DNA from 4 places in the Ectobacillus polymachus genome. Region 3 is predicted to be linked to each of the others. Evidence: riboswitches for the same ligand, from Rfam matches in the RefSeq annotation. Region 3 holds a riboswitch; each other region holds the start of a gene.

Region 1 (8,112 bases), 480 kb from region 3:
AAGTCCCTAGCATCACGCTCCATCGTTCTCGCTTCGTATGGAAGATAGCGTTCCATTTTAAATCGTTTCTGTCCGTGTTTGCTCTGATACTCAATATGATGATGAATTTCATGAAGAAGTGTAACAAGCAGCTGCTCGTAAGTATCCCAAGCAAAAATAAAAATAATTTTCTTTCCTAGATGGTAGAAGCCATTCATAGGAAGAAGAAATTCCTCCTCCTCTTCTCCAAGCGCCAGCAATATTTCGTTGGCATCACAAGTATCACAGAATATAACAGGAGCATCGTAGTGCGGATATAAAGACATAATGTCAGTTTTTACTTGCCCAATCTCCCACGGAAAATCCTCATCAATCACATACCAGTTTTCGACTTGCATATATTCTTTATGCAGCGAGAACTTCATCTGATCTCTCCTTCCTTCTTAGCAAAGTACGAGTGGATTCCGATATTATGAAAAAAAAAATCTCACATACAATTATGTTTCACAATTTGGTTGATTTTTAGTAAAAACGATGCAAAAAAATCTTTCCTATTCTGTACGTAAATTCCTTGAAAGGGTTTTCAAAAATTATATGAAGATTAAAATAATTCCGCCTTAATGAAAAGTAGTTGTGTTAACTGGCAAAAAGATTTATTCTCGTCTTGTAGAATGAAAAGCGGACATCGTTCGCTAGAAAATTCTAAAACTATATTCTTTCTTAATCTTTAAAAAAAGAACTTGGAGATGACAATTTTTATGGCGCATTTAGGCGATGCCGACTTCGTTCCTGAGACATCTTTCTTATCCTTACCCATCTTGAAAACAAGACACGCAGAGCTTATTATTCAGCTGGCTGTCATATTCATTGCCTCTATTCTATATGCAATATCAATGAATATGTTTTTTATTCCTCACAAAATGATTAGTGGTGGTTTTGCAGGAATCGGGATGATTATTGGGTATCTCACACATGCCAATATAGGAACGTTGATTTTCATGTTAAACATTCCCTTATTTTATTTTAGTTATAAATATTTAGGGAAAAAAATTACGTATTTAACTATTTATTTTATTGCGGTATCAACTATCGCCATGGCAGTTATTCCCGTACAACAGCTTTCGAATGATATCTTATTATCCTCTATTTTTGGTGGTATTTTGTGCGGAGCATCAACTGGTATCATATTTCGATATGCTTCCTCTACTGGGGGCTTTGATATTATCGGACTATTGGTAGCAAAACGCAGAGATATTTCGATTGGTGAGCTTATTTTTATCTTTAATAGTTTACTGCTAGTAGTGGCTGGATTTATTTTTGGATGGGATATTACACTATACACATTGATTAGTAGATTCGTTGTTGGTAAAGTAACGGACACGATTCATACGAAGCATATTAAATTAACAGTTATGATTGTGACAGAACAAGGTGCAGCTGTGAAACAAACATTACTCAATCAATGCATTCGCGGCATCACGATGGTAGATGCTGTCGGAGCGTATACTGATCATGTGAAGAAAGTCATCTACACCGTTATCACCCGTTACGAATTAGGTGAAGTAAAGCGACTCGTTCGTGAGGTGGATCCAACTGCGTTTATTAATATTACCGAAACAGTTGAGGTAGTAGGCCGATTTAAACGAATATGAAGTAAAAATGGATAATTAATCCAATTTTATAATAAAAAGAGACCGTTAGCTAGAGCATCTTTGAAATATAAGGTGCTAGCTAACGGTTTTTCTTTAGCATCTAGGAATAAAAACATTCCTTACTTTTTATAATGAATCGAATACAAGTCACGTCTACGATCTTTAAGCTGACGCACCGTACCAGACTGACGCTGTCTTCGCAAAATCTCTAAATCAACATCTCCTATAACAACCATTTCAATGTTTGGATTGCATTCTCCGACAATACCATCGCGTGCAAATTCAAAATCAGACGGCGAGAAAATGGCTGATTGAGCATATTGAATATCCATATTTTTAACCTGTGGCAAGTTTCCGACTGTGCCTGTGATAACCGTATATACTTGATTTTCGATTGCGCGTGCTTGGGAACAATAGCGGACACGCAAATAACCTTGACGATCTTCTGTGCAAAACGGCGTAAAAATGATTCGAGCTCCTTTATCGACTGCAATGCGAGCCAGTTCTGGGAATTCGATATCATAACATATTTGAATAGCAATTTTCCCACAATCCGTATCAAATACTTTCACTTCGTCGCCTTCACTAATTCCCCACCATTTTGTTTCATTTGGTGTAATATGAAGTTTGTATTGCTTCTCAATCGTTCCATCCCGGCGGAATAGATAGGATATATTGAATATTTCCCCATCCTCTTCGACAAAGTGGGAGCCGCCTATAATATTGACGTTATATTTCACAGCTAAATCAGTAAACAAGTTAATATAGTCCTCGGTATATTCGCTAATCCGTTGAACTGCAAGGCTTGGAGACTTCTCCTGCATAAACGACATCAGCTGGGTTGTAAATATTTCTGGAAATACAGCAAAGTCAGAGCCCGCATCAGAAGCAACACCAGTGTAATATTCTACCTGCGTTGCAAATTCTTCGAAGGAATGAATTTGCTTCATCATATATTGGACTGCACAAATTCGAACTGGTAATGAAGTTTTATAATAACGCTTTGTATTCGGCTGATAATCCACATTATTCCATTCCATCAAGGTAGCATACTGCTTCGATGCTTTATCATCAGGAAGGTATCCTGGGTTAATTCGCATCAGCATAAAACCGTTTAATGCTTGAAAGGATAAAACGGGGTCATATATTTTATGATGAATGACTTCATCTACATATTCTCTCGGAGATAAGGTATTTGCATATTTATGATAATTAGGAATCCGCCCGCCAATGATAATACTCTTTAAATTCAGCATGCGAGCTAGATCCTTACGCGCCTCATACAAGCGATAGCCAATTTTCATACGACGGTATTCAGGATGTACCATAACCTCAATTCCATACATATTGTAGCCATCCGGATTGTGATTTGTAATATAACCGTTATCTGTAATATCATCCCATGTATGGCGATCATCATATTCATCAAAGTTAATTAACAAACTAGAGCAAGATCCTATTATTTTTCCTTCGAATTCTGCACAAAATTGTCCTTCTGGAAAATGCACGATATGGCTCTCTAATTGCCCCTTTGTCCATGGATCCATTCCTGGAAAACAAGAAGCTTGCATAGCAATAATACTATCGATATCCTTATTTTCAATATTACGAATTAGAATCTTCTTCTCGAATTTTTTTAAATCCAATTGATCAGACATACTATATACTCCTTTTATTCCGTTCAAAAAAGAATTTTGAGAACGGTGTACTACATTCCATTTCTTAGTATACCTCAATTAAAGGGAGGATTACATGAGATCTAGAATTGTACTTTTCATCTAAATGAATACGAATCACTTTATTGACTTTCATGAAAAGAGATGATAGGATAAAACCAACTATACCAATATGAATATTTGTAATTTTATCAAGAGTGAACGAGAGATCTGGCTCTATGACTTCACAGCAACCTCCTTTAGGAAAGGTGCTCCTACCAGCAAAGCAACTGCTTTGGTTGATAAAAATGGAGGAAACTCTTTTTGCAACCAAAAGCAGAGAGAGTTTTTTATTTTGTTAATAAGGAGGATATGCATATGAAAAACTCATATTCGATACTATCAGGAGCAGAACCATTTTTCTTTGCAGGCAATGACATTGGTATTTTAGTTTCGCACGGATTTAATGGCACACCACAAAGCATGCGATACGTTGGAGAAAGGCTTGCAGAAAGTGGATATACTGTTTTAGGAGTTAGGTTGGCGGGACATGGTACGCATTACAAGGATTTGGAGCGATGCTGCTACGAGGATTGGATGCAAAGCCTTAAGGAAGGGTATGAACGCCTTGCAAAGCATTGTAAGTACATTTACATTGTCGGACAATCTATGGGCGGCACACTCGCCCTCACGCTCGCCAGTTCTTATAGATTTGCTGGCGTAATTACCATTAATGCTGCATTCTCGGTTCCGTGCTATGAAGCCTATGAATCTACAAGCTCACCAAAATATATTGATGAATCACTTCCAGACACGAAAGACTCTTCTGTGCATGAGATTGTTTACGATACAGTTCCTGTGTCATCTATTAGACAGCTCCTTCGCTTTATACAGGATGCAAAAACAAGCCTATCATCCGTTCTCTGTCCTGTCTTACTGCTTCATTCGGTAGAAGATCATGTCGTCCCTGCCTCATCTGCACATCAAGTCTATGATACGATTGGCTCTACCGAAAAAAAATCTATTCCTCTAATGAATTCCTACCATGTTGCATCAATGGATTTTGATAAGGACCTCATTGTAAGCTACTGCAGGCAATTCATCGAAGGGAAAGGAAGCCTTCTGAATTCTTGCGGGCGCAAACTTAACACATCAACCATCTAAAAAACGAGCATCGGATTATTCCGATGCTCGTTTTGTTACATGAGGTTTAAGATAGATCTTCCGATTAGTTGCTGACTAGGAGAATCCTGCTCCTCTTTACCCTTTATTTGTTCCATTTCATCTTTAATTCGTTTCATCTTTGCATCTAAATATTGAATCATTTCCGCAGTTTCTTTTAATTGATTGGTCAGCCGCTCCGGAACCGTCTTATCAAACTTGTAATAAATTTTATGCTCTAGGCTTGCCCAGAAATCCATCGCTACCGTTCGAATTTGAATTTCCACCTTCACATGCTCCGTTCGTGTTGAAAGAAACACTGGTATTTCCACAATAAGATGCAAGCTTTGATAGCCATTTGGCTTTGGATGCTGAATATAATCCTTCACCCGTAAAATATTGATATCATCCTGGCTCTGAATAATTTCAAAAATTTCATAGATATCCGAAACGAAGGAACACGTAACACGAACACCAGCAATATCATGAATATGTTCTTTTGCATTCGCTACTGTTATCTCTAGCTCTTTGCGTTCCAGTTTGTTGACGATGCTTTCAGGGCTCTTAATTCTCGATTTAATATGTTCAATTGGATTATGCTGATGTACAAATTGAAATTCTTCATTTAGTATGGTTAACTTTGTATCTATTTCATCTAATGCGAATTTATATATAAATAAAAAATTCTTCCATTCTGCAATTTGTTCTTGAATCATTTGACGCATACATGTATCACCTTTTCTTCTATTTTCTGATACTACTTATACTGTATCAAATTCTTATGAACTTTTCATGAAATCTATATGACTAGTTCATGACAAACAGATTGCAAAGAAGAAAGATAAAGTGAAACTAACTTTGAGTTATCCGCCCAAAGCTTAGTTTTGTAACTGGATAGCACGGCGTTCCTTACTGCTTTGCATAGCTGCATGAATGATACGAATCGTTTGTAAGCCTTCCTCTGGCGTAACGGGATTGGGCTTTCCAAAACGAATATGCTCAAAAATTCCTCTGTAGTAGGCGGCATAATTGCCAGGTACCGTTTCAATTTGTTGCAGGGTTTCTGTCCCGTCCTCTTCCGTTATAAGGCGTCCATACATCTCTGGATCATCATTACCGAAGTCCTTTTTTGTTGGATTTTCTCCAGCCTTCAGTTTGCTTTCTTGACCATCTAATCCGTACTTAATAAAGCTTCCTTTGCTTCCATGTACTAGAAATTTTGGTCCTTGGCCCATTACAATTGAACCAGAATGAAGCAAAACACGCAAGGTCTCATAGCCCATAATAATATGGAAATAATCATCAGTAAGTCCGCCTTTACGCTGGGCAAATACGTCTGCCATCACAAACTGCGGCATGCCAAACAAATGCAAGGCTTGGTCAATTAAATGAGCGCCTAGATCATATAACATGCCGGATCCTCGTTCTGCTCTTTCTCTCCAGCGATCCCGTACATTCGGACGAAAGCGATCGAAATGAGCTTCGTAAGTCGTAATCTCTCCTAATGTACCTTCTTTCATCAATTTTTTTATCGTTAGAAAATCATGATCCCAGCGTCTATTTTGATATACGCTAACCATAACACCCTGTTCGTTTGCTAATGTAATCAGATCTTCGGCCTCTTTAGGATCAATAACCATCGGCTTTTCTATAATCACGTGCTTGCCGTGCATAATACTTTGTTTTGCCATTTCGTAGTGAAGCACATTAGGCGTTGTTATAACAACTAGTTCGATTGAATCATCGTGCAGGATCTCATCTATTGTAGAAACAACCTCAACCTTTTCTATATCACGGCTAACCCTCTCCGCATCGCTTGACATCACTTTTACTAGCTCAAATTCATCTAACACGCGTAAAAAGGGCGCATGAAAGGTAGCACCTGAAAACCCATATCCGACTAGACCAACTTTAATTGCATTCATTTCGTTTCCTCCTGTGTTTCATCTGTAATGATAAGCGTAATATGATATTCTTGTAACTTTGCTTGTAATTCTTCTGGCGGTGCCTCATCGGTTATTACAACATCAATGTCTTGCCAGCTGCCTACCTTATGTAAAAATTCTTTTTGAAATTTCGAATGGTCCGTTACTAAAATAACCTGATTTGCTGCTTGAATCATGCCTTTTTTTACGTAGGCTTCCTCCTCATCTGGGGATGTTAATCCTTGAATTCCTATCCCGCAAGTACCTAAAAACAATGTATTTACACGATATGAACGAAGTTCTTCCGTTGTGCGCGGCCCAATAAAGTTCCGATGAAATGGATTAAACTTACCGCCAAGCGCATAAAGTATCACATTCTCATTATCACTAAGCACCGTTACGATATCGATAGAATTTGTAACGACTTTCACCCTCCGTTCCCCAATCTGATGTGCAACTAATCCGACCGTAGTTGACGTATCAAGCAAAATCGTATCTTCATCGTGAATATACAAGCTTGCTGCTTTTGCAATTCTCTCCTTCCTACTTGATATCTCTCGCTGTAAATACGAAGTAAGTTGGGGGTGACTTGAAGGAATAGCTCCGCCTTTAATACGAACAATGGCTCCTGTTTCCTCAAGTTTTACGAGATCTCGTCTTGCTGTATCACGAGAAACATGAAATACATCAATAATATCTTCCATGCTAATTTCCGGTTTGATTTTTAGTATTCCCATAATCTGCTTAAGCCGTTCTCTTTGTAGCATTGTAATCCTCCGTTCTTATTATTACCTTAAGAATATCTATACCCCTAACTATAATCAAGTAAAATAATTAAAATTATATATAAAATTAATTTTTATACTTAAAAATCTCCTCAAAAAAATTCCTGAAACAATTTGTTTCAGGAATCTTAGTAATCTATAACTCATCTTATCTCGTTTTCGCATAGATACAAGTATCTCGCAAGCCCGTTCCATCGATAGAGACCATATCATTCTTTAATATACCTTCCAATATAAATCCTAAGCGTTCTGGAACTCTACGACTCTTCAAGTTGTTTGAATCACAGCGAATTTCTATACGTCTTGCTCCTAGCTCCTGCATCGCAAAACGATTTATGCCTTCCACCGCTTCTGTGATATATCCTTGCCCGCTCTTAGTCGAACGAATCCAATACCCGATTTCAAACTTCGGTACGCTCCAATCAATTCGATGCAGCCCCGAGGATGCCACAAACTCTCCTGTTTCTTTCAAGAAGACAAGAAGTCGTAAATCTTCACGCTTCCAATATTGAATAATGGCTTCACGCAGATTTTCCTCTGTTTTTTGATCCGTTTGTTCCTCGCTTGCAAAGGGTAGCCATGGTTTTAAATCCTCGATAGATTCCATAATCGCCTCATACACCGCTTTGCCATCTCCTGGCCTTGGCATGCGAATATAGAGCCGCTCTGTATACAATTCAGTTGGTACCTCAATCAATAACGGATTCATAGGAAGCCCTCCATCTTTTTCATTCATGGTAGTACTTCCTAATTTTTCCGTCAAGAGAACGGATGCTTATTTTGATAATTTACTATGCTTATATCCATACAGCATGTAGAAAATAATCCCTATCACAAACCAAATGAAAAATCCAATCCATGTAATGACGGATAAATGAACCATTAAATAGCCACAAGAAAAAACAGCTAACAGAGGAATAATTGGTACGAACGGAACTCGAAATCCCCGTTTTAA
Region 2 (8,112 bases), on a different contig from region 3:
GTTGCAACTGTTGGATTACCTGCAGATCGCTCCGTAAAGTCAAAAAAGTTTGTATAAAATGTTGCTATAAACTGACCGATTAAACAGATAAACCCGCCAACAAAAAATGCTTTGACACAGTTTTTGAATATGGGTCGTTTTGTTTCATACTCCTTTGCGAGCGTTTGATATTCTTGCTGCACAGGTGTCATATTTTTTTGTTTACTTGCCATTTTCTATCACCATTCCAATTCGTTATGTATCAGAATTCATTTCCGACTCGATTTTTTTTGCTTTTTTTGCAATTACAACAGCGTTAACTTCTTTCTTATTCACATCATTCTGCAGCTGCCCTACCAACTTATAAATTTTACTGTCTAAGCTAATGTGATATTGGTAGGTAGGAAAGGATGCCTTTAATTGCTTTGAAATTTCATCTCGCAATGAGTTTAATTGTAATCGTTTAAATTGAGTAGGTTTAGCAGCTACATAAAGATTATTTCCTATATTTACAGCCTTTACGTCTACAATCCCGTTAATGGCAGATATTTGTTTTTGCGCCTGCATAGATGGGGATTGGTCATCGATTGTACTTACATTGGATACTTGTATGTTTTTTTCTTTTGTAGTTTTATATTCTTTTTGCATCGCACATCCTAATAAGAAGCTTGGTAACAGTAGAAATATGACGCAGCACGGGAGCAGCTTTGTTTTTAACATACGATCAGTCCATTTCGTAATAGGATAGCAGGATAGGTTGGAGAAAAAGGGTGATGATGTATCACCCTTTTTCTTAATTTGTAAAATTAATACATAATCCATAAGCGAAAAATGGTTTAAGAAAGTTAGGCCTTATATTGCGGCTCTTCTTGTTCCACATCGTGTACACGCGGTGCCAAAGTATCAATGACCGTTTGGGTCTGCTGAGCAGCATTTTTATAGGTTTGCTTTGCTTGTTGGTTATCAGTAGCAAGTGCAAATCCTTCAAGGCTAGCTTGTGCACTTTTTAATCCAGAAACCGTTTGTTTTAATTGATTAATTACTGTCATTCGTCAATTCCTCCTTACGTGAATTTAAAGTCAAATATAGAATGTACGTTTCTTGGTAAATCTATAATTGTAAAATATTCCATTTGGATAGTTGTAAAAGTGGAAAATAAAACCAGATGATTGTATAGAGGAGTTTATAGTATATTCGTCTGGATTTTGCAAAAGATACTATGTAGTGAAAAACGAATATTAATAGGTTTGTTTCTCTTGTCCTTTTCATGTAGTAGTAAGAAAATTGCCTATTCCTATTACAATTGTCCAGAATAACGTAATTATGTATACAACATGCAAGAATGAAAAGGAGGGAAACAAGCAATGAGTGATGAGCGAATTATAGGAGGTTTTGGTCGTCCGTTTTTCGGAGGCTTTGGGGGATTAGCGACGGGGGCATTGCTAACACCTGGATATGGTTATGGTTATCCATATCCGTATTATCCGTATGATATGTATGGCTATGTATATCAAGTGTATTAAGAGGAATGTAGGATTAGGAAAATTTGAATACGCAAGACCTAAAAACTATTATTTAAGAAAACACCATCTGAAAAAAACAGATGGTGTTGTTTTTGAATTCGCTATTTTGTTATTATCGCAGACAGTAAGGGGATTAAGATATGAAAGGGATCACAAAGTATAACGGATGTTCATCTTAATCGCCTTCTTGCTCTGAAAGGGTTTTCCATCCAATTGCGATAATATCATGTTCAAGTTTTAATTTACTAACAATTTGTTCGATTAGCAGGGCTTTCGACTGATCGCTATGAAGCAAAGCCATTATGGATACTTTACTTCCACTTTCAATTTCCTCACTATACAGTTCTTGTAAGGCTATTCCTTCTGAAAGTATCATTTTAGATAAAGCAGTACGTATAACGGTTTCATGTTCATGTAGACAAGTGATATTCACTTCATAGAAGAGATTTTCTTGCGACTGATCCTTTGATTTTCTATTCATGAATAACGCAATAGGACGAAGGAGAACATTTGCTAATACTACGCCAATTGCACCTATAATACTCAGTTTCATAAATCCTGCTCCAACTAATGTACCAACGGCTGCAGAACACCAAAGAGTAGCAGCTGTATTTAATCCGCGAACGCTAAACCCTTCTCGTATGATCACACCGCCGCCTAGAAAGCCGACGCCACTCACTACTTGTGCGGCAATTCGAGTTGGACTATTATCTCCTGTTGACATAACCGATAAAATGACGAATAAACATGCTCCAAGGGAAACAAGAGCATTTGTACGTATTCCAGCCATTCGGTGACGCCATTGTCGTTCGGTACCGATACATGCACCGGTAAGTATAGCTACAAGCAGCCGAATTGTCATATCTTGCCACGCCATTTGCTTCATCTCCATAGAAAAATATAGGTAAGATAGATAGAAATTACCTTTGTAATCAATATACGTATTATGAACGAATAAGTCCTGTAACGTCAACTGTATTCCAAGTTTAGGGCATAACGGAAATGGCGAGGGGGGAGTTTCACTTTATTAATTATTGTTATTCGAATCGTAGAGTATCAGATTGACGAAAGTGACAAAACGATTTATTATAAATTATACTTAATTGTATAGTATATCCAATTATATCTGTATTGAATATGAATTCTTATCTAGAGAGGTGGAGGGATTGGCCCTTTGAAGCCTCAGCAACCCCTAATATCGTTAGGAAGGTGCTAATTCCAGCAGAGCAAATGCTTTGGGAGATAAGAGGTCGAATCCGTGAACGCGTGGCCTCTTAATAAAGAGGCCACTTTTTATTTTGTTTTATAACTTGAATCTTAGGAATATTCATGGAAGGGGCTATGTAAAATGGAAAAAGAGACGCTGATGAAATCACTAAGCCTTTACGATAAAATTGTAGAACATTCGAAATTACAGGGATTTCATCAATCTTGTGACCCAAAGACGGGGTATCTACTAAAAGGATTAGCATCATCAAAAGCAAAGGGGAAATTTTTAGAACTTGGAACGGGATCTGGTGCATCCGCAGCATGGATTGTAGATGGAATGGATGGGGATAGTACGCTCATAACGGTGGATATAAATCCGCAATTGTTAGACATTGCAAAAACCTATTTAGGGAATGATAAACGAATTTCTTTTCGATGTGAGGACGGTGCAATATTTATTCGAAATATGGAAGAGACATTCGATTTTATTTTTGCAGATACATGGCCAGGGAAATTTGAACTGTTGGATAAGACATTAGACCATTTAAACGTAGGAGGATTTTACGTCATTCATGATTTACTTCCGGATAGGAGTGTACCTGAGGAATACAGAATTAAAGCACCTAAGCTTCTTAATAAATTAAGAGAAAGAAGAGATTTAGTCATAACAGAAGTAGATTGGGCAACAGGTATTCTTTTAGCGATAAAGACAATGGAGTAGTCGGTTCGTATAAAAACCCCTTCACCAGATAAAAAGGAGTCAGTACATAAACGGGTATAGAAAGTATAATGAGCAGCAGGCTATGTATTTTGCGTTTGTCTTAAAGAATGAGTATCTATTATAAGACATTCACACATATATGGCATTTAAACGCAAGTACAAAAAGGACCTGTTTAAAAGAAACGGATCCTTTTTGTCTTAAATATGTTGAGGAAACTCCATTAAGATGCTGGAGGAGTGAGTCCCTCAAGCCTAGGTACTACTGGAACAGCTTCAATGGCAAGCTGCTGATTTTGTAATACTTTTATAGTAAGTTCCAGGACGATTTTTTCTGTCAACGTGCTAAAAGGTGCCTCAGGAGTTGCCACCGTTGGTGAAAAATCAAGTTCAAAGAAGTTTGCAGCTACTAACTCACCGAATGGCTGTTCATTGAATTTGACAAGATTTTGGAAGAAAAATTTATCCAAACGAGCATTTAAGTTGTTTGTTTCACTAAGGAAATTAGCCTCGGCAGTTTCAGAAATACCGATGATTGGAAAATTGTTAAAATGTAATATGTCTGTAAAACCAGAAAAATTAATATCGACCACTCTATCTTGAAGTGCTGTAGTACATCCAGCGCTACTCCCTGACGTAGTATATTCAATATTTTTTCGAATATGCCCTGCTACAAATAATTTAGCTCTTCTCACGTTAAAAAAGTCAGTTTCATCAATACGAGTAAATGCAACTGGAATAAGTTTCACTTGATCCAGAAATACATTTTTTTTCACTCTTTTAATTTCAGTTGCTGCAGGCGTAAGGGTAATCGTCGCCTCTAAAGGAATTTGGATTGTTGTCTCTACCGTAACAACAGGAACCTTAATAAATGCCGTAACAGCGAATCCAGTAACTGTGGGAGTATTTATATTCGTAAATGAACTAAGAGGTGTTGTATTTACTGTACAAGGTCCTGGGGGGTCCATGGGTTGATTTACTTGATTATTTTCATTCATACCAAAAAATTCCTCCCTCCTTATAATTTTGTAAAAGCTTTTACAGGATTAGAGTATTCTGTTTCATGGTTAAAGAAGTGGACATGTATAATAGACATTAATATATTTTTATAGAAACGGGCTTTTCTAAGCATATATCATTAAATAAATTATCTTTGACTCGGACTTGTTGGATATGTATGTTTATTCCGATATATAATGAAAGTGGGGAGGGGAAGTTTCGGAAAAAGCGTTGTTAACGTATTCCAGGGCTCCTTTTTTGCTCAGAACTGCCATTCGTCTAGTAATGGTTTTTGTCGATAAAACACGAAAAATCGATAACCATTCCATTTTCGTCGATAAAAGGGTAAAAGTCGTCGATAAACATTCTGTTTTCGTCGATAAGTAGTAATTTTCGTCGATAAACCATCTATTTTCGTTGATAAAGAAATGCAGGTATCTACTTTTGTGCTTAAAGCGTGGCCTATTTGGTATCTTAGCTTGATGGAGATGTGGCTGAGCCCCACATTATTAATTATTGTTGTTCAAATCATAGAGTATCCTATGTAAATTTTATTCTTGTTTTTAAGTAATGGGGTTCAACTTAGAAGTCCCATTGTTAATTTCATGTTTGTGAAGCTTTAATAAGCACTACTAATTAGAAACCCTTTATGCAATCCCATACTACTTGTCCTATTAGTAGAAAAATAATGGTAATCAATAAGGATTTAGCAACTCTTAATGGAACCCTGGGTAATGCAAGTAATCCGATTTGCGATCCGATTGCAGATCCGACTGCCATTGCAATTGCATAATTCCATTGGACAAATCCTGTTTGGTAAAATACGATAAATGCTCCGCAACAACTCCCAAAAATTAAAACTCTTGTAAGTTGAACTGCTTTCATATACGTATTTTTTTGATTCATGTAGTGTAGGATTCCAAATGTTGAAGATCCAGGACCAAATCCGCCGTCATAAGCAGCTATAAAGAAGGGCACGGCATTACTCACAATAGTAGAAGTTTTAGCTTGTCCCAGGGCAGAAGATACCCATTGCTTATTTTTCAATGTCACAATGAAAGCAAATATCAATAAGATTAAGGCAACAATATTCATCGTTTGTTCTGTAATATGAGAGGTAATGAGTGCCCCGCAAATTCCTCCAGTAAAAGCAATACAGACATTCACAATGATTGTTTTCATTCGTAGCTGCTTATTTTTTAGTAAGTAAAATATACTTGTCAGTGCTGCGACCCCCGATGAAAATTTATTGGTTGCTATCCCAATCTGAATAGGTACGCCTACGAGCATCATAGCTGGTAAGGTGATTAATCCACCACCACCTGCTAACGTTCCTATAAATGCAGATACGATTCCTATCCCAAGTAGTGTAAAAAACAGTGTGTCCAAGAAAATCCCCCTCATAAAAAAGTGAATATTGTGTAAATTTTACCATATTCAAGGGCAGAAGGGATGATAAAATCGGGCTCTTTCATCCATCCATACGTCTGTTACCTTCACATAAATGTGTTATTCATAAAGGGGATTTATGGTTTATTCTTATAAAATAGATAGTGAATTATTTTGAAAAAGGGGGATTAATATGAATTCTTGGATGATAATGGCATTACTTGTTTTTGGAATACTATATATTTCAGACTATATAAATCGGGTCAATAAAAGATTAAAGCGAACAGAATATAAATTGGAGCAAATTGCTAAACAAGTGGGTGTTCCGGAACATGCAATTAACGAAGAACTTCGTCAGTTAGTTAAAGACGGAGAAAAAATTGAAGCTATTAAGAAAGCACGAGAGGTTCTGGAACTATCATTACTTGAAGCTAAAAATTATGTTGACTCTTTATAACAAACATAACCGTCGATCAAAATTATGTGAACTAGACAGGATCCTATTTTGGGATGAAGCTGGTCATGATCCTAGCCAGCTTCATCCTTTAATATAGGAAAATACGAATTTTGCATTTTATTATTTCAATTGGATGAGTGCCTTTTCTGCTAGTGTTGCAAAATAGTGAGAGCTAATGGAAAGAGCGCGTTCATCTAATGTGAAGGCAGGATGGTGCCATTCTTCTGTTCCTGATGTTCCCATAAAAACGAAAAAGCCAGGAACTTCTCTTTGATAAAAGGCAAAATCTTCGCCTGCCATGGAAGGGACGGGTTCGATAACGGAAATTCCATTCAAGCTTGCTGCTTGTGTGCATAGTCCTGCAAGCAATGGATTATTTTGAATAGGAGGAGGTCCAGGATATCTACGCAAAACTGCTGTTACTCCTAAGGCTGATGCGACCCCTTGTATTATTTGTTGAATTTTTTCAAAAATGGTGTTGCGTACGTTGTCTTGAAATGTTCGAACGGTACCTTCTAATTTGACAGTTTTCGGTATTACATTCCATGTATTGCCTGCATGGAGATTTGTTACACTTATTACTGCACTGTGAAGAGGGCTTACATTTCGACTGACAATGGATTGCAAGGCTAAAATAATATGTGATGCTGCCACAATTGGATCGATACCAGCATGTGGGATAGCTGCATGTGTACCTTTTCCATCAATTTGTATTTCAAATCGGTCTACACTTGCCATTAGCGGTTCCTCTGAAATACCGATGGTCCCTACAGGAAGATCTGGTTTGTTATGCATGCCAAAAATTGCGGATACATCTTTTAATAATCCTGCTTCTATAACTTCTTTAGCACCGCTGCTATCTTCCTCCGCAGCCTGGAAGATAAATCGTACGGTACCTTGAAGTTGTTTTTCCTTCTGCTTTAATAAATAGGCTGCACCAAGTATCGAAGCGGTATGGAAATCATGACCACAGGCATGCATCTTTCCAGGAATTTTTGAAGCAAAAGGGAGGGTTGTTTCCTCTAAAATCGGTAATGCATCGATATCTGCACGAAGAGCAATGATAGGTCCGTCTGATTCCTCTCCCTTGATTTCAGCAATAACACCCGTTTGGAGTAATGACGGTAATATAGGTATTTCCACTGATTCTAGCATTTGTTTAATGTATGCTGACGTTTGAAATTCTTCTCTAGATAACTCAGGATATTCATGTAAATGTCTTCGAATTTCTACTAGCTTATTTTGTAAATTTGCAACAATGGTATGAAGTGGAGCTTTGTTCATAGAAATATCTCCTTTCAATTATAATCACGGTAGTTCATATTGATACATGGAAATAAAATAAGGCACCTATCCATTTTGTATATCGGAAGGTGCCTTTTGTACTTTAATTTACGTGTGAAATTATATAAATAATAAACATATTATTCTGACAAGTCAAGGTGGATCTTTGACTACTGTCCAAATGAAACGGCTTTGATTCTCACCATCCATATGATATAGGAAGCAATGAGGTGATAGTTTGGTTTTTATATTTTTTTTAATAACTTTATTTCTTTTTTATGAGTCATCTGTTATAATAAGGTTAATTATTTTTGTTCGGTATATTACTGAAAGAGTGTTTGTAATAACATCGTCTTGACAGAGTATGAAGAGCAAGAATGGTAATACAATGTGGATGATTCCACGCAGGAGGAAAATAATTATGTTACAAGGTAAAGTTAAATGGTTTAATGCAGAAAAAGGTTTCGGTTTCATTGAAGTAGAAGGTCAAGACGATGTATTCGTTCACTTCTCTGCAATCCAAGGTGACGGTTTCAAAACTTTAGAAGAAGGCC
Region 3 (8,112 bases):
TTTGGATCATCGTTACGGTAGTAATGCTTCGGCACTGCAATAGATAGTCCCCTGTCTTGATCTCGATCATATTCTCCTTTTAGCGTATTACGTGAATATTCACTATGACCTAGGACAAAAATATTCTTCCCTCCGCTATCTGCTACAAGATGTACACCTGCTTCTTTTGATTGCGCAAGTAATTGCAGCTCTGGCACGCGGGCAATATCCTCCGCTCTTACTTCGGTATGTCGTGAATGAGGTGCATAAAACTGTTCGTCAAAGCCTCGTAGCAGGTTCACGTAATCTCCTTGCAGCTCATGCTCAAACACCCCGAACATCTTCTCTTCAAGTGTATATTTCGGTATGCCGTAATGATAATACAAGCCTGCCTGTGCTCCCCAACAAATATGCAAGGTAGATGTTACATTCGTAACGGAAAATTCCATAATTCGTTTTAGTTCCTCCCAATAATCGACATCTTCAAATGGGAGAAGCTCTACAGGAGCACCAGTAATAATGAGGCCATCAAATCGCTGATTTTCCACTTCGCGAAAGGTAGAATAAAAGCTTGTGAGATGTTCTTGCGATACATTTTTGGATGTATGTGATTCCATGTGTAACAATTGTATATCAACTTGAAGCGGCGTATTTCCAAGTAGGCGTAGCAGCTGTGCTTCTGTTTCCTGCTTTGTAGGCATTAAATTTAAAATCGCGATTTTCAACGGTCGAATATCTTGCGAGGAGGCACGCTCCTTCGTCATCACAAAAATATTCTCGTTTTGCAGGATTTTACGTGCTGGTAAATCCTTATCCACGATTATTGGCATATTTTTTTCCTCCAGCTAAAGCTTGATCTAAATCAGCAATAATATCGGTTACATCTTCAATCCCTACCGATAGACGAATTAAATCAGGTGTAACACCACATCCGCGTTGCTGTTCTTCGGTAAGCTGACGGTGCGTTGTACTAGCAGGGTGAATGACAAGTGTTCTTGCATCTGCTACATGGGTAACAAGCGTTGCAAGCTTTAATTCTTTAATAAAGTCAGAAGCTGCCTCTATGCCGCCCTTTACACCAAAGGCAATCACGCCGCTTGCACCTTTAGGTAAATATTTTGAACTGCGCTCATAATATTTACTGCTTTCTAAGCCAGGATAGCTTACCCAGCTTACTCTTTCATCCTTTTCTAGCCATTTTGCTATCGCTAGCGCATTTTGGCTGTGACGTTCCATACGTAAATGTAATGTTTCAAGGCCTATATTTGTTAAGTAGGCATTGAATGGGCTAATACAGTTACCAAAATCACGAAGAAGCTGAACGCGTGCCTTTACGATATAGGCAGCTGCTCCGAAGTCCTTCAAATATTGCACGCCGTGATAACTTTCATCTGGCAGGACAAGTTCTGGATACTTTCCGTTATCCCAGTTAAAGTTTCCGCCGTCAATTACGACTCCGCCTACTGAGCTTGCATGCCCATCAATATATTTCGTAGTTGAATGAACCACGATATTTGCTCCATGAGCAAATGGCTGGCACAAATACGGAGAAGCTAACGTATTATCAATGATAAGCGGAATATCTAGTTCTTTTGCAGCCGCTGAAAATACTTCAAAATTTAGTACATTAATAGCAGGGTTACCGATTGATTCGCCATAAAGGAGCTTTGTCTTGCTTGTTGCAAGTTTAACAATATCTTCTACCGACAGCTCTGGATCAAAGAATGTAACATCAATGCCAAGCTTACGTAAACTGACAGCAAATAGATTGTGAGTACCTCCGTAAACGGTAGATGAGCACAAAATATGATCGCCTGCTCCAGCGATATTTAATACTGCTAATTGAATCGCTGCTTGACCAGAAGCGGTTGCTACAGCACCAACGCCGCCCTCGAGCTGACTTAGCTTCGTTTCGAAAGCTGCAACGGTTGGATTTGCAATTCGTGTATAAATATAACCTTCAGCACGTAAATCAAATAGAGCTGCTAAATCCTCAGGTGTATCATATTTATACGTTGTGCTTTGATATAACGGCAGCACACGTGGTTCTCCATTTTTAGGCGTATAGCCTCCCTGTACACAAATCGTTCCCTTGTTCCATGTTTCTCCCATCATGTTCACCCTTCCTCTTTATTTAAATTAAAAGGGCTGCTTCCTACCCAAAAAGGTAAAAGAAGCAGCCCGAATTCGCACATGACTGTGTAATCTCTTATCTTTCAGAGCAAAACCTGCAGGATTTGGCACAATTCCGGTTTACGGCTGTTGCCAAGGCTTCAAAGGGCCTGATCCCTCCACCTATTCTCGATAAGACATATGAAATTATTTACATTCTATATAACTATTAACCTTATGTCAATATATTTTCTGAATTATTTGATATATTATTTTTTCTGACTATTCCGTAAGCAAAGAAAAAAAGATATATTCGATTTCTTACACGATGCTTGTAAATACTAAATCACGAAATACTTTTGCAAGGTTCCTAGGACTATATAACTTTCAACAATCACTTGCATAATCCCCATAAAAAAAGGTAAAATAAGAACAAATGTTCGATTAAAAGGAGCGATTTCTGTGAAGTGTAATCAGGAGGCGTGGAATGGCGAAGTCTTTCATTATGAATCTGGAGGCAATCTAGAACGATCCGTTACACCGGAGACAAACATCAGCTTCGAAATCATGATTTGTGAAGCAATGGAACATAATCAGTATGTATCCTTTGATTATCGTCATCATGGCGTAATTTCCCATTTAACAGGACGTGTTCATCATTACAATGAAAGGCAGCAATGCCTACATATTATTGATACAGCCGGTAAAGCTCGGTATATTTTTACGGAAGCTGTCGTACACCTAGAAATATGCAAAGAATGGTGACCATGGTCTTACGCAGCGAAATAAATAACAGGCGCACCCGCGTGCGCCTGTTATTCCATATCATGCGAATTGCTTCTAGACATTCTAAATCCATTTCGTAATACCGATTCAATTTTTAAATATCCTTTTATTTTCACCCGAAGACGATAAATCAGCGAATTCATCTCTTCTGTTCCGACATATACATTATCTGATAATGTCCGTTCAGGCCAAACAGCAGCAATAATCTGCTGCTTGCTAACAAACTCATTCAAATGATTCGCCATTACTTTACAGCAAGCATACTCTTTTTGTGATAATTTGATGCTAGTATCCTGAAGATATATGGTTTGCGCGATATCATCCATTTCAAGTACGTCCTTATGTAAATGATAAGCAAGGAGTTCTCCTGGAATTTCCATCGTTTCATCATAGTCTTTTTCCAGCTGTAATTCGATGAGCCCATTCGCTAATGTAATCGTATCCGAGTCATTTAATGGGTATATTTCAAATGGAACCAGTGCTTCTCTATTTAACTCTGTTCCATGCTTACTTCCTAAATCCTGAATGGTCATCTTGCCTTCCTTTATAAAAATGACGAAATGTTTACGTGAAACAAATTGATTGTGAATAGAGAAATCCGGCTCGTACGAAGGATTCACACGCCCTATCACAGTTTGCGGTTTATCTAAATAAATAAACGCACCTGCCTGATACGAATCACCCTGCTTTAAAATCAATTTATGACAATTTTGAATTTGATTCATATTTTACTCATCCTTAATACTTCAATTATCGAAATGAAGTTCTAACTCCTGGGCGATGTGTATAGGATGACTTAACATGTCGTTTTCACTTAAAGATCGAGATTCTTCAGGAAACGGCGTCGTAGATGTTTCTTGTATGTACCATTCCCATCCACGTCCAATAGTTAGAACAACAATCAGCGTAATCATTATTTTACGCATTTGTTCCCCTCCTTACAATACCTCGTTTACTAGCATTGTATGAAAGATACACGATCGCCTCAATAGAAAAACAATGATAATTCAATAATAATTTTCAAAAAATTACTGGTTAAGCTTTTGCAATATGTGGAGTGATGCCGAGTTATTTCTAAAGAGGGGATAAATATTACATTAAGATAAGGATTAACCCTTGCTGCGTCTGATATGAATAGCGATAAATCGCGGATAAAGCATCCTATACTAGAATAGGAAAATACCTCCGATTCACAATGAAACGGAGGTACTTTTGTTATCTCTCTACCTTTTTTATTTCCCTATATCATTCTGTTTTTCAGTTGGCAAGTTCCGATCAAATGGGAACCAGTTTGCACGTCCAAATAGCTTCACCATAACAGGTATGAAGAACGGTAGGAACACGAAGGCGTATAGCAGTAAGCCTGATAATACGATGGTTGCGATTTGCATAAGAGAAAGAACCCCAGACGGGACCATCGCAGCAAACGTTCCTCCTAATATGATAACGGCTGAGAAAATAACCGGTCCCATATTACGCATTGCAAGAAGCATCGCATCCTTCACCGGCATTCCTTTATACTCATTAAAGCGGTCCATAAGGAAGATGCTATAATCTACACCTAGTGCCATCAGAAGCACGAAGCCGAAAAATGGCATCGTCCAGCTTATCCCATCATATCCTAGTATATTCACGAAAATGACTTGATTGATGGCAAGTGAAGAGAAGAAACATAATAGTAATGAAACAATTAAATACAATGGCATCACAAGCGAACGAAGCAATAGGATTAAAATAATCGCAATCCCAATTAGCATATAGATAACGGTGTGTGTATAGTCACTATTTGACGCCGCTAACATATCGGATGACATAGCGGATACACCGGATATCCCGATATTCGCATCCTGTAAATCCGTTCCTGCTAAGCCACGTTTCACTGCATCTTGAATATCTTTCGTCGATTGCAGAGCTTCGTTCGAGTATGGATTGTATTTTAATACCACATCAAACTTTGCAACTTGTTTATCTTTTGATAAATATTTATCAAATACCTGCTGGAAGTCTGCGCTCTCTAATGCAGAACTTGGAACATAGAAACCTGCCATCTCTTTATCTGGAGAATTTGTTAAATTACCTAAATAGTCTTGTGCATCATGCAAGCCATTTGAAATTTGACCAAGTCCATCTACGCTTTGACCAAGTCCGTTTTGCAGTAAACCTAGCTGATCCGTTAAAGGAGCAAATCCTTGCTTTAACTGTGTTTGCCCATCTACTATTTTTCCAAGACCATCTGACATTTTTGGCAGATTGCTAATAACCTGGTTTTGTCCATCCGCCAATTTTGCGTTGCCATTTTGAAGCACTCCTGCTGCAGCTGCAAGCTGTCGCAGTCCGCTGACCAGTTGATCTTGTTGATTAATAGATTTGCTTGCCTGATCCTTGCCCGAAGTAACTTGTTCTTTTACAGAGTTCAAATTTTCGTTCAAGATTGCTAAGCCTTGTGAGAGGGATTGCAATCCTTGACTCGTTTTAGCTAAGCCTTTTTGTACATCTTGATAGGTAAGATCATCTGCTAACAATTGATTATTATTATTTTTATATTGTGGTCCTAACATACCAAGTACTGTGTTCGTTTTATCTAATCCAGAGGACATCCCTTGTAAATTCGTTTGAATCCCTGCATAGTTATCATGCAGCTGTTGCAATCCCCCTGCGAGCTGATCATACCCTGCAAGCATTTGATTTGACTTAACTTTGGAATCCTCGATTTGCTGTGCAATATTATTAAGCTGCGTTTGTACTTGCCCTGCGCCCATTTGGCCCGCTCGTATTCCTTGCTCAATTTGTGTCAATGCCTTTTGCACATCAGTAACAGCACCCTGTGTCTGCTTTGTTCCATTAATAAGCTGATCAATGCCCGTTACCGCTGAACTAATCTGCGGTCCAGATCCGGCTAGTTGATTTTTCGCATCATTCAAACCGCCTTTGATTTGATCGATGCCATCTGTACTTTTTCCAACACCTTCTTGCAGAGATTTTGCCTGATCGGTCACATTAAATTCCTTCACGGGATCGCCAAGTGGCCGGGTAGCACTACGAACCTTTTCCACGGATGGCAGCTTCGTAATTTCCCGATTTACCTTTTCAATGGCTGCCATAGCTTTCTCAGTATCAAGCTTTTCCTTTCCTTCTACGACAACTTGAACAGGCATGACTTCGCCTGGCCCGAAGCTATCTGCTATGGTGTTGAACCCTTTCACAGATTCATAGTTTTCCCCTATTTCATCAATCGAGTTAAACGAAAGTTTACCGTTATACGTAAATAATAATGGTACGATAATAACTGCCACGACTAATAGGGCACGAAACGGCTTGTTAAGCGAAAATTGTCCAAGAGCCGCCATAAATTTGCTTTCGCCATGTCCCTCCATAGACTTTGCTGGCCAAAATAATCGAGGTCCTAACAAGTACATAAACAATGGAACAAGCGTTAAAAAGGCAAGGAGCAATACAACAATCCCGACAGCTACCCCTGTTGCCGATTTATAGAGCGAGAATTTAGACAAAGCAATAGATGAAAAACCGATCAATACAGCTAACGCACTAAAGAAAACGGTTTTCCCTGCTGTTTGATACGTTTTTACGATGGCATCTCCTACGCTATCATGCTTAGGCAGCTCTTCTTTAAAACGGCTCAGCAGCAAAATACAATAATCTGTTCCTATTCCAAATAAAACTGCCACCATAAATATTTGCGTAAAGTTTGATAAAGGAAAACTAAACCAATCTACTAAATATGCAACAATGGTACTGCTTACCACATAGGAAATTCCTACTGTAATCAACGGTATAAATGGTGCAACAATCGAACGGAATACGAGAATTAGCACAACGAGAATAAATACAACCGTAATCAATTCTGTTTTGTGTAATCCATTTTGCGAGCTGACTACAACATCTTCACCGATAAAGCTATCCCCTGTGAAATAGTGTTCAATCTTTGGATTGCCAACTACTTTTTCTAATTCATCACGAATTTCGCCGGCTTTTCGATTTTTCGGATCGATTTCAATTGCTGCAAGGATCGTCTTATTATCCTTAGAAGTGAGCTGCTTGCGAATATCTTCACTATCCCGATACGTTGTTAATGTGGTAATACCGAGTTTATCTTTATTGTTTTGCAGCGCATCCAAAACGTGATTGATTTCACTTTCATCACTCGCTGTGATCCCTTGCTTGTCATGAAAAACAAGAGTAGCTGAAATTGATTTGCTATCTGCTGATTTATGGCGATCCAAAATACTTTTTGCAACTTGGGAGGAATAATTGTCAGGAATCGTGATATTTCCTTTATCACGAACAAGCTGCTCCATATTCGGTGAAAAGGCAAGTAACCCTACTGTAAGTGCAACCCAGATGATAAGAAAAATCCATCGCAGCTTTATGAGTGCTCTCATTCTCTTATTTACCTTCCTTTTCGTTAATGATTCTCCATATCTTTTCGTAAATGCGAATGAATTGTTCTACTTCTTCCTCTTCTAATTCCTTTAAATACGAATATACAAACTGACGAACATTCTCGTCTAACACAATTAATACGCGCTCAGCTTCTTCTGTCAGCTGTAATAGTACAACCCGCCGATCTTGCGAATCCGCCACTCGCGTTACATAGCCTTTTGCAACAAGACGATCAATCATTGCAGTTGTTGCACTTCGATTTACACAATTAAATTCTGCAATCTGACTAGCACTACAAGGCCCAATTTGTTTAAGATGACGAAGCGTTCCATATTGTTCTAATGTAAGATCGCCTGAAAGCTGCTCTGACAGAAGTACACTTAGCTTTTTATTAGCAAAAATAAATACTTCCTCATATCTGCAAATAAGATTATCTAACGTTTTCTTGTCCATTGGTCCTCCTTTTTTATTCATGTATAAAATAATTCAACCAGTGAATTGTTCACTAGTTGAATTATATCATATTTTCGATGATGTTCAACTTTCTAACCATTTCCGAATGTCATCTTCAAAATGATGTGTTTCTAGTACACCAGCCATATGACCTTTATCACTGTCAAAGGAATAAAAAGATGCTGTTTTTCCTAACTGCTGCAATGCTTCGACTGTTTTCTTGCTAAATAATGCCGGCTGTAATTGGTCCTGTAGGCACGAAATAAGCAAAACTTTTGCATGTATACGCTCGTATGCCTCTTGCAAACTACTATAGCCGTAAGAAATATCATGGTACATCGTTGCTTTACATGTATACAACCAATGGTTAGCGTCGCAGTA
Region 4 (8,112 bases), on a different contig from region 3:
GATGACGGACACAGTACGTAAACAGTTTGTAAGCCGTAATTATCCACTGCCGGAAATTTGGATTGAACCAGGTCGTAGCATTGTAGGAGATGCCGGAACGACTCTGTATACAATTGGTTCGATTAAAGAAATTCCAGGTATTCGGAAATATGTTGCCGTAGATGGTGGTATGACAGATAATATACGACCAGCCCTTTATCAGGCATCTTACGAGGCAATGCTAGCGAATCGTGCGAACGACCAGCCGGCAGAAAAGGTATCAATTGCTGGAAAATGCTGTGAAAGCGGTGATATGCTGATTTGGGATATTGTCCTGCCGAAAGTTGCATCATGGGATGTACTAGCTGTATCATGTACAGGCGCCTATGGGTATTCGATGGCAAGTAATTATAATCGTATTCCGAGACCAGCTGTAGTTTTTGTAAAGGATGGAAAGGCAGAAATCGTCGTAGAACGAGAAAGTTATGCTGACCTTGTGAAGAATGATCGGATGCTATCGAACAACCTCGCACCGCAATCCTCGCGGTAACAAGGCCTAAAAGTCTATAATAAAAATTTTACAAGGCGAGTAGGATGATTCCTATCTCGCCTTTTTGTATCTAAAGGATATTCTCGCGTACCTCATCATATAATGGTAGCAACCCTTTTTATTTTAGGAGAGTCGATATGCGGAATACAGCGCTCTTAGTCATGGATATGCAACGTCATTATATAAATGCTGTAACGCCTATAGAATATAATGATCCACCTGCTTGGGTTCATACCATAAATAGGGCAATTGAACAGGCGAATCATCACAATATTATGGTTCTATATGTCGTAACACCATTTGAAGCTAATTTGTGGAATCGAAATCATATGGTAGCTACCGAAGGAAGCGTTATGCTGGATTACCATGTGAAAATCATAAATGATCTCGTATTTACAAAAAAACAGCATAGTGCTTTTTCTAGTAAAAGGCTAGTTATTCATTTGCGGGAATATCATATTTCTCATGTCATATTAGTCGGCCTATTGGCAGAAACGAGTATTACAAGTACTGCGCACCAAGCAAAAAAGAAAGGTATGTACGTAACTGTTATAGCAGATGCAATTGCAAGTGCAAGTTTGGAGAAGAAAAAAAATATCTGTCATGATTTCGTAAAGGAGGGAATCAATGTCTGTACGCTTCATGATATATTTATCTAAGAAAGAAAGGGCATGAGGGGATATCCCATTAAACATATTGAAAAAATTAGATTGATTATTTTTTGAATTGTGGTAAAATTATAAAAAACTTATCCAGAGCGGTGGAGGGAACTGGCCCGATGAAACCCGGCAACCTGCTAATAGGCAAGGTGCTACTTCCAGCAAAATGGGCCCATTTTGAAAGATAAGGTATATCGTTACCTCAACAGTCTTTTCGAAATGGAAAAGATTTTTTGTTTTTAATTGGGAATAAAAGGGGGTTTGCTGTTGTGGTAGCAGATGAACAGTTCAAACGAGTGACAGACACCATTAAAACAATGCTAGATACAATGAAATATGGATCAATCACACTTGTCGTACAGGATGGAAAAGTCATTCAATTGGAGAAGAGTGAAAAAGTCCGATTTAAATAACATACAGTAGCTGACTAGAGAAACTAGAGGCGGTCTTATCTATTACAGGATAGGCTGCCTTTTTTATTTGGCATATGTATGTTACACGAGAAAAGGAGAGAATGACGATGCTGACGTATGAAACGTGGGAAGAATGTGATATTTCTTTTTCAAATCAAGATGAAAGCAAAGGAGCACTTGCGGTTTTGCAGTGGGCTTATAAGCAATATGGCGATGACGTTGTGTACGCATGTAGCTTTGGTATTGAAGGTATTGTCCTTATTGATTTCATTCAGCAAGTAAAGCCAGATGCAAGCATTGTGTTTTTGGATACCAATCTACATTTTCAAGAAACGTACGAAACCATTGAAAAAGTAAAGGAACGCTTTCCGCAATTACAAATTGAAATGAAAACACCGAAGCTAAGCTTAGAAGAGCAGGGAGAACAGTACGGCTCCGCATTATGGAATCGGGATCCTAATCGTTGCTGTGGGATAAGAAAAATAGAACCGCTTCGCGAGGTCTTATCAAAAGGGAAAGCCTGGATTTCCGGACTTCGCAGAGAGCAATCTTCAACAAGACAGCATGTGCAATTTATTAATCAAGATCATAAGTTCCATTCGATAAAAATTTGTCCTCTTATTCATTGGACGAATAAGGATGTATGGCGCTATGTATATGAGCATCATTTGCCATATAACCTGTTACATGACCAAGGATATCCAAGTATAGGTTGTGAAGTGTGTACGCGACCTGTTCAAGAAGGCAGAGATTCGCGATCTGGAAGATGGGCTGGCATTGCGAAAACGGAATGTGGTCTTCATCATAAGGGAGAGGATTAAATATGATTGTGACCGCGTTTCTAATGGCGTTTTTGTTCGCTCTTAACATAGGAGCAAGCGGGGCAGCAGCATCAATGGGAGTAACCTATGCATCCGGAGCGATTAAGAGCAAGTATGGTGCACTGTTATTATGCGGTATTGCCATAGTTGGAGGTTCCATTCTTGGTGGACAGAAGGTTGTCAAAACAATTAGCTCAGGCATTATTCCTGAAAATGTATTTACGATAGAAGTAGTTATCATAACCCTATTAGCTGCTACTGTTTCGTTATTACTAGCAAATATTCTTGGCATCCCCCTATCAACAAGTGAAATAACAGTGGGATCGGTTGTAGGGGTAGGAATTGCCTACAATGTTTTATATGTAGGTAAGGTTTTATTTATCGTATCTTTTTGGTTTGTAACTCCTGTTGTTGCGTGTACGATTACGTATGGTGCGGGCATGCTAATTCATTATTTTAATTCCAAGTATCCGCATTTAGAAATAGGTAAATGGAGGTCTATATTAAAAGTACTTGTCATTGTAGCAGGATTTTTTGAAGCCTATTCAGCCGGTATGAAAAATGTAGCGAATGCAATTGCCCCATTAGTTGGTGCCCATTTACTACCTTTGAATTCAGCAACCCTATTAGGAGGTCTTTCGGTTGCAGCAGGAGCATTTCTACTAGGAACGAGAGTACTAGAGACGAACGGAAAGAAAATCACATCCGTTTCGCTATTGGAAGGCATTACGATTTCATCAACAAGCTCTAGTCTCGTCATTGGTGCGGCGTTGTTTGGGATTCCTTTACCGATTGCTCAAATTACATCATCCGCCATGATTGGAATGGGATTGTCACAAGGAGTACATGTATTTCGAAAAAAAGCTGTATCCCAAATGTTAAGGATGTGGATTGTAGCGCCGTTTCTTTCCATGATACTCTCGTATTCCTTCATCAAAATAATCATGGAAAAGGATTTTTACTATATATTCATTGTACTTGTTGGCATACTTGCCACATTGGGAGTTGCAAGCCTAGGAAAGGAAAAAAAACGACACAAAAAAAATGAAATGGGAGGAATCATTCGATGAGTCAAATTGTACCCCACGGAGGAACATTAATTAATCGTATTAAGGAAGGCTGTAACGTAGCACATTTACAAAAGGAAGTTGAACTAGATGCTATCGCACTTAGTGATCTTGAATTAATTGCCACAGGAGCATATAGCCCGCTTACTGGTTTTTTAACAGAAACAGATTATAACGCCGTTGTGGAAACGATGCGATTAGCTAGTGGGACAGTGTGGAGTATCCCAATCACACTTCCTGTATCGACAGATAAGGCGAAAGAGTTAGTAGTGGGTGAAGAAGTAAAGCTAGTAAAGGATGGAGTTATATACGGAACTATTAAAATTGAAGATATTTACACCCCTAATAAACAAAAGGAAGCAGAGCTTATCTATAGAACCACGGATGAAGAGCATCCGGGTGTGAAAAAATTGATGGAACGTTCACCGGTGTATGTTGGAGGGTCTATCCTTCTTATTCATCAGGTACCAAAGGACACGTTTACTTCCTATCGCTTAGATCCCATTCAAACCCGCCAGAAGTTTGCCGAGCTTGGCTGGAATACGGTAGTTGGCTTTCAGACAAGAAATCCGGTACACCGTGCCCACGAATATATTCAAAAGGCAGCACTCGAAATTGTTGATGGATTGTTTCTAAATCCATTAGTCGGCGAAACAAAATCGGATGATATCCCAGCTAATGTTCGGATGGAGAGCTATGAAGTGCTTTTGAAAAACTATTATCCAAAGTCTCACGTATTTCTCGCTGTTTTTCCAGCAGCAATGCGATATGCAGGCCCACGCGAGGCAATTTTCCATGCTATTGTTCGCAAAAACTTCGGCTGCACGCATTTTATTGTTGGGCGTGATCACGCAGGAGTTGGAAATTATTATGGAACATATGATGCGCAATTGATTTTTGCAAATTTCACGAAAGAAGAGCTAGGTATTACGCCGCTTTTCTTCGAGCACAGCTTTTACTGTACAAAATGCGAAGCGATGACATCGTCCAAAACATGTCCTCATGGATCTGAGGATCATATTATTTTGTCGGGAACAAAGGTACGGACTATGCTCCGTAACGGCGAAATACCACCGAGTACATTTAGCCGAAAGGAAGTCGTAGAAGTACTCATTCGCGGTATAAAGCAAGAGGAAATTTCACGGTGAGGGGGAAATTAGATGAAGAATTTAACATGGCATGAAGCATCTATCACAAGGGAGGAGCAGCGGAAGAAAAATGGCCATTCAAGCTTCGTCCTTTGGTTTACAGGCTTATCAGCATCGGGAAAATCAACTGTTGCAAATGCGTTAGCTAGAAAATTATTTGAATCACATTCCTGTTATGTGTTAGACGGAGATAACATCAGGTACGGTCTTAATAAAGATTTAGGATTTTCTGAGCATGATCGCAAGGAAAACATTCGCCGTATTGGAGAAGTAGCAAAGTTGTTTGTCGATAGCGGCACGATTGTTTTAACGGCATTCATTTCTCCCTTTTGTGAAGATCGCAACTATGTACGGGAACTTCTTGGACCGGAAGAGTTTATTGAAGTGTTCGTTCAATGTCCGCTAGCAGAATGTGAAAAGCGTGATCCAAAGGGTCTCTATCAAAAGGCTAGAAGCGGTGAGGTAAAGCATTTCACAGGAATTGACTCTCCATACGAAGAACCAGAAAATCCAGAAATTACAATTCAAACGCATAAAAGTAGTGTGGATGAATGTGTAGATCAGATGATTCAGTACTTACATGATAAAGGATTACTAAGATAACGAAGTTGGTATGAATAGAAAATAAGGGGGAGAAAAGGATGGCATACGAAAAAATATGGAAGGATCGTCCGAATTTACATGCATCAGAGAAAAAGAAATTAATAAAGGATGGCTTGGAGATTTTTAATGATATTCCATTTTATGCACAAAACGGTTTCGATTCTATACCGAAAGAGGAATGGGATTCCTTTAAGTGGGCGGGACTGTATTTACAGCGCCCGAAAGAAGACGGGTACTTTATGATGCGTGTAAATATTCCATCTGGCATTTTATCAAATGAACAAGTTGAAACGCTAGCAGGAATAGCTCGTGATTATGGCCGAGATGTCATTGATATTACAACAAGGCAGGCAATTCAGTTTCACTGGCTACGAATTGAGGAGATCCCGGATATATTTGAACGCCTTAAGCGCGTTGGCTTATCAAGTGCTGGTGCTTGCGGAGATATTACAAGAAATATCGTTGGAAATCCACTAGCTGGCATTGATAAGGATGAATTGTTTGATACAACTTCTATCGTAAAGGAAGTATATGAGTATTTCCAAATGAATGAAGAGTTTTCGAATTTACCTCGTAAGTATAAGTTGTCTATTAGTGCGAATGTATGTAATGCATCCAATGCGGAAATAAACTGTCTTTCCTTTATTCCAGCTACAAAGGAATTAGATGGAGAACATGTAGTTGGATTTAACGTAAAGGTTGGCGGGGGATTGTCTGCACGTCCTTATTTAGCAAGGTTACTAGATGTGTTTGTTCTTCCTGAACAAGTAAAGGATGTGGCGATTGCGATTACAACCATTTTCCGTGACTACGGCTATCGCGAAAAACGTCATTATGCGCGGTTGAAATTTTTAGTTGCAGACTGGGGAGTGGATACATTTAAAGAAAAACTGTTTGAATATACCGGTCCTCTGCCTTCAAGAGGGGAAGATGCATCCAAAGGATGGAACGCAGGATATTTCTATGGTATTCATGAACAAAAGCAAGCGGGTTATTATTATGCAGGCTTTCATGTTCCTGTAGGACGCTTGCATACAAAGGAACTGTTTGAAATAGCAGCACTTGCTAGAAAGTACGGAAATGGTGATGTAAGAACGTGTAATTCACAAAATTTTATTATTCCTAATGTACCAAAAGAAAAGGTAGAGGAGCTATCCCGGCTGTCATTCTTTCAAAATATTACAACGAAACCTCAATCCTTTATCGGCTACGCGGTGTCTTGTACAGGAATCGAATATTGTAATCTTGCATTAGTAGAAACGAAAAACCGTCTTCGCGCCATTGCCACTTATTTGGATGAGCAATTGACGATTGATGTCCCGGTTCGTATTCATATGGTTGGTTGTCCGAATTCGTGCGGTCAACGACAAATAGCAGATATCGGCTTGCAAGGGGTAAAGATGAAAGGAGAGAAAGGATTAGTTGAGGCGTTTGAATTGTATGTGGGAGGAACGCTTATAGATGGTGGGAAGTTTAATGAAAAGCTTAAAGGAAAAATAAGTGGGGAAGAATTGCCAGACGTATTGCTATCCTTTCTAACTTTCTTTAAGGACGAAAAGCAAGCGGGGGAAACCTTTTATCAATTTATTGGCCGCGTAGGGATTCAACCACTGCAAGAAAAGCTTAATCAAATTCTAGAAGAAGTAACGGTGTGAAAAGATGGAATTGTATCGATTTGAAGTGAAAACAGAAGATAAGGTTATTCCCGTTGTAATTGTGGCTGAAAATGAAGAAAAGGCATTTCAATCAGTAGAAGTTGAACTAGAAAAATATTTCCTGCGTTTGCCAATTATTTGTGATATTACGTTATATGAAAAGAAACGGGTGCGAGGAAGTGCTGGATTTGTAATAGACGAAATGGAAAATTAATGGGAGGATTGTCACATGGGGAAGGTGTATCTTGTTGGAGCAGGGCCGGGCGATCCGGATTTAATTACGGTAAAAGGAATGACGTGTATTCGAGAGGCGGATGTAATATTGTATGACCGTCTTGTAAATCAACAACTGCTTTCGTATGCAAAGCCAACTGCCGATTTAATTTATTGTGGGAAACTGCCGAATAATCATACCATGCAGCAGGAAACAATTCATGCCTGTCTCGTAAAGCATGCGAAAAACGGGAAGATTGTAACCCGTCTTAAGGGCGGAGACCCATTCGTCTTCGGAAGAGGGGCAGAAGAGGCAGAGGTGCTTGCCAAAAACGGGATTATGTTTGAGGTTGTCCCAGGTATTACAGCCGGGATTGCCGCCTCTGCCTATGCAGGCATTCCAGTTACCCATAGGGAGGTAGGTTCTAGCTTTGCTATTGTTACCGGTCATCGCCTGAGCGGGAAGGAAGAGGCAACGAAATGGGAAAGTTTAGCGAACGGAATTGATACACTTGCTATTTATATGGGAGTAGGTAATCTTCCTTATATATGCGGCCAATTGTTAGCCTATGGTAAAGATGAGAATACACCCGTTGCCATTGTTGAATGGGGGACTACAATCAATCAGCGAACCATTACTGGAACTCTTGGAACAATTGTCACGATTTCCCAAAAGGAAGCTGTGCAAAATCCGAGTATGATTATTATTGGTGAGGTTGTTCGTTTTCGTGAGAAAATCAAATGGTTCATGCAAGAGCCGCCGCAGCCTAATATTATAGGCGAGGCATTATAACATGCAAGCTGTTCTTTATGTATGCCACGGAAGTAGAGTGAAAGAAGCTGGGAGGCAAGCTAAGCTTTTTATCAAGCAATGTATGAAGGCAGTGAATGTGTCTCTTCAAGAAATATGCTTTCTAGAGCTAGAGCATCCTTCTATTGCAGAAGGCTTTGCACGTTGTATAGAAAGAGGAGCAACGAAAATTGCTGTCGTTCCTGTTCTACTG

What was found. A riboswitch is a leader RNA that binds a small molecule or an ion and turns the genes downstream of it on or off. The one in region 3 is predicted to bind S-adenosylmethionine.
Region 1: another riboswitch for S-adenosylmethionine. It lies ahead of ACM5BR_RS13565 (alpha/beta hydrolase); the one in region 3 lies ahead of ACM5BR_RS11250 (bifunctional O-acetylhomoserine aminocarboxypropyltransferase/cysteine synthase).
Region 2: another riboswitch for S-adenosylmethionine. It lies ahead of ACM5BR_RS05560 (O-methyltransferase); the one in region 3 lies ahead of ACM5BR_RS11250 (bifunctional O-acetylhomoserine aminocarboxypropyltransferase/cysteine synthase).
Region 4: another riboswitch for S-adenosylmethionine. It lies ahead of ACM5BR_RS06405 (YezD family protein); the one in region 3 lies ahead of ACM5BR_RS11250 (bifunctional O-acetylhomoserine aminocarboxypropyltransferase/cysteine synthase).

What each region holds. Positions count from the first base shown of each region.
Region 1 is NZ_JBLREB010000002.1:604,933-613,044, reverse strand. It holds gene ACM5BR_RS13580 (DUF3920 family protein) at 1-404, opposite strand, end outside; gene ACM5BR_RS13575 (YitT family protein) at 738-1,631, shown strand; gene ACM5BR_RS13570 (GNAT family N-acetyltransferase) at 1,751-3,289, opposite strand; SAM riboswitch class I at 3,493-3,595, shown strand; gene ACM5BR_RS13565 (alpha/beta hydrolase) at 3,665-4,450, shown strand; gene ACM5BR_RS13560 (GTP pyrophosphokinase) at 4,486-5,172, opposite strand; gene ACM5BR_RS13555 (oxidoreductase) at 5,326-6,372, opposite strand; gene ACM5BR_RS13550 (DeoR/GlpR family DNA-binding transcription regulator) at 6,369-7,139, opposite strand; gene ACM5BR_RS13545 (GNAT family N-acetyltransferase) at 7,306-7,866, opposite strand; gene ACM5BR_RS13540 (amino acid permease) at 7,933-8,112, opposite strand, start outside.
Region 2 is NZ_JBLREB010000001.1:1,091,273-1,099,384, reverse strand. It holds gene spoVAC (stage V sporulation protein AC) at 1-212, opposite strand, end outside; gene ACM5BR_RS05580 (YhcN/YlaJ family sporulation lipoprotein) at 235-627, opposite strand; gene ACM5BR_RS05575 (DUF1657 domain-containing protein) at 825-1,028, opposite strand; gene ACM5BR_RS05570 (hypothetical protein) at 1,344-1,502, shown strand; gene ACM5BR_RS05565 (MgtC/SapB family protein) at 1,678-2,379, opposite strand; SAM riboswitch class I at 2,645-2,751, shown strand; gene ACM5BR_RS05560 (O-methyltransferase) at 2,851-3,432, shown strand; gene ACM5BR_RS05555 (CsxC family protein) at 3,654-4,427, opposite strand; gene ACM5BR_RS05550 (sulfite exporter TauE/SafE family protein) at 5,065-5,817, opposite strand; gene ACM5BR_RS05545 (MutS N-terminal domain-containing protein) at 6,011-6,274, shown strand; gene ACM5BR_RS05540 (amidohydrolase) at 6,395-7,558, opposite strand; gene cspD (cold-shock protein CspD) at 7,980-8,112, shown strand, end outside.
Region 3 is NZ_JBLREB010000002.1:129,153-137,264, reverse strand. It holds gene metA (homoserine O-acetyltransferase MetA) at 1-809, opposite strand, end outside; gene ACM5BR_RS11250 (bifunctional O-acetylhomoserine aminocarboxypropyltransferase/cysteine synthase) at 790-2,091, opposite strand; SAM riboswitch class I at 2,186-2,290, opposite strand; gene ACM5BR_RS11245 (YolD-like family protein) at 2,554-2,856, shown strand; gene ACM5BR_RS11240 (FHA domain-containing protein) at 2,907-3,602, opposite strand; gene ACM5BR_RS11235 (hypothetical protein) at 3,624-3,803, opposite strand; gene ACM5BR_RS11230 (MMPL family transporter) at 4,110-7,277, opposite strand; gene ACM5BR_RS11225 (MarR family winged helix-turn-helix transcriptional regulator) at 7,282-7,731, opposite strand; gene ACM5BR_RS11220 (alpha/beta fold hydrolase) at 7,816-8,112, opposite strand, start outside.
Region 4 is NZ_JBLREB010000001.1:1,244,598-1,252,709, reverse strand. It holds gene lysA (diaminopimelate decarboxylase) at 1-529, shown strand, start outside; gene ACM5BR_RS06410 (cysteine hydrolase family protein) at 667-1,188, shown strand; SAM riboswitch class I at 1,275-1,379, shown strand; gene ACM5BR_RS06405 (YezD family protein) at 1,485-1,601, shown strand; gene ACM5BR_RS06400 (phosphoadenylyl-sulfate reductase) at 1,709-2,422, shown strand; gene ACM5BR_RS06395 (inorganic phosphate transporter) at 2,425-3,492, shown strand; gene sat (sulfate adenylyltransferase) at 3,489-4,637, shown strand; gene cysC (adenylyl-sulfate kinase) at 4,650-5,240, shown strand; gene ACM5BR_RS06380 (nitrite/sulfite reductase) at 5,279-6,895, shown strand; gene ACM5BR_RS06375 (DUF3906 family protein) at 6,900-7,109, shown strand; gene cobA (uroporphyrinogen-III C-methyltransferase) at 7,125-7,901, shown strand; gene ACM5BR_RS06365 (sirohydrochlorin chelatase) at 7,903-8,112, shown strand, end outside.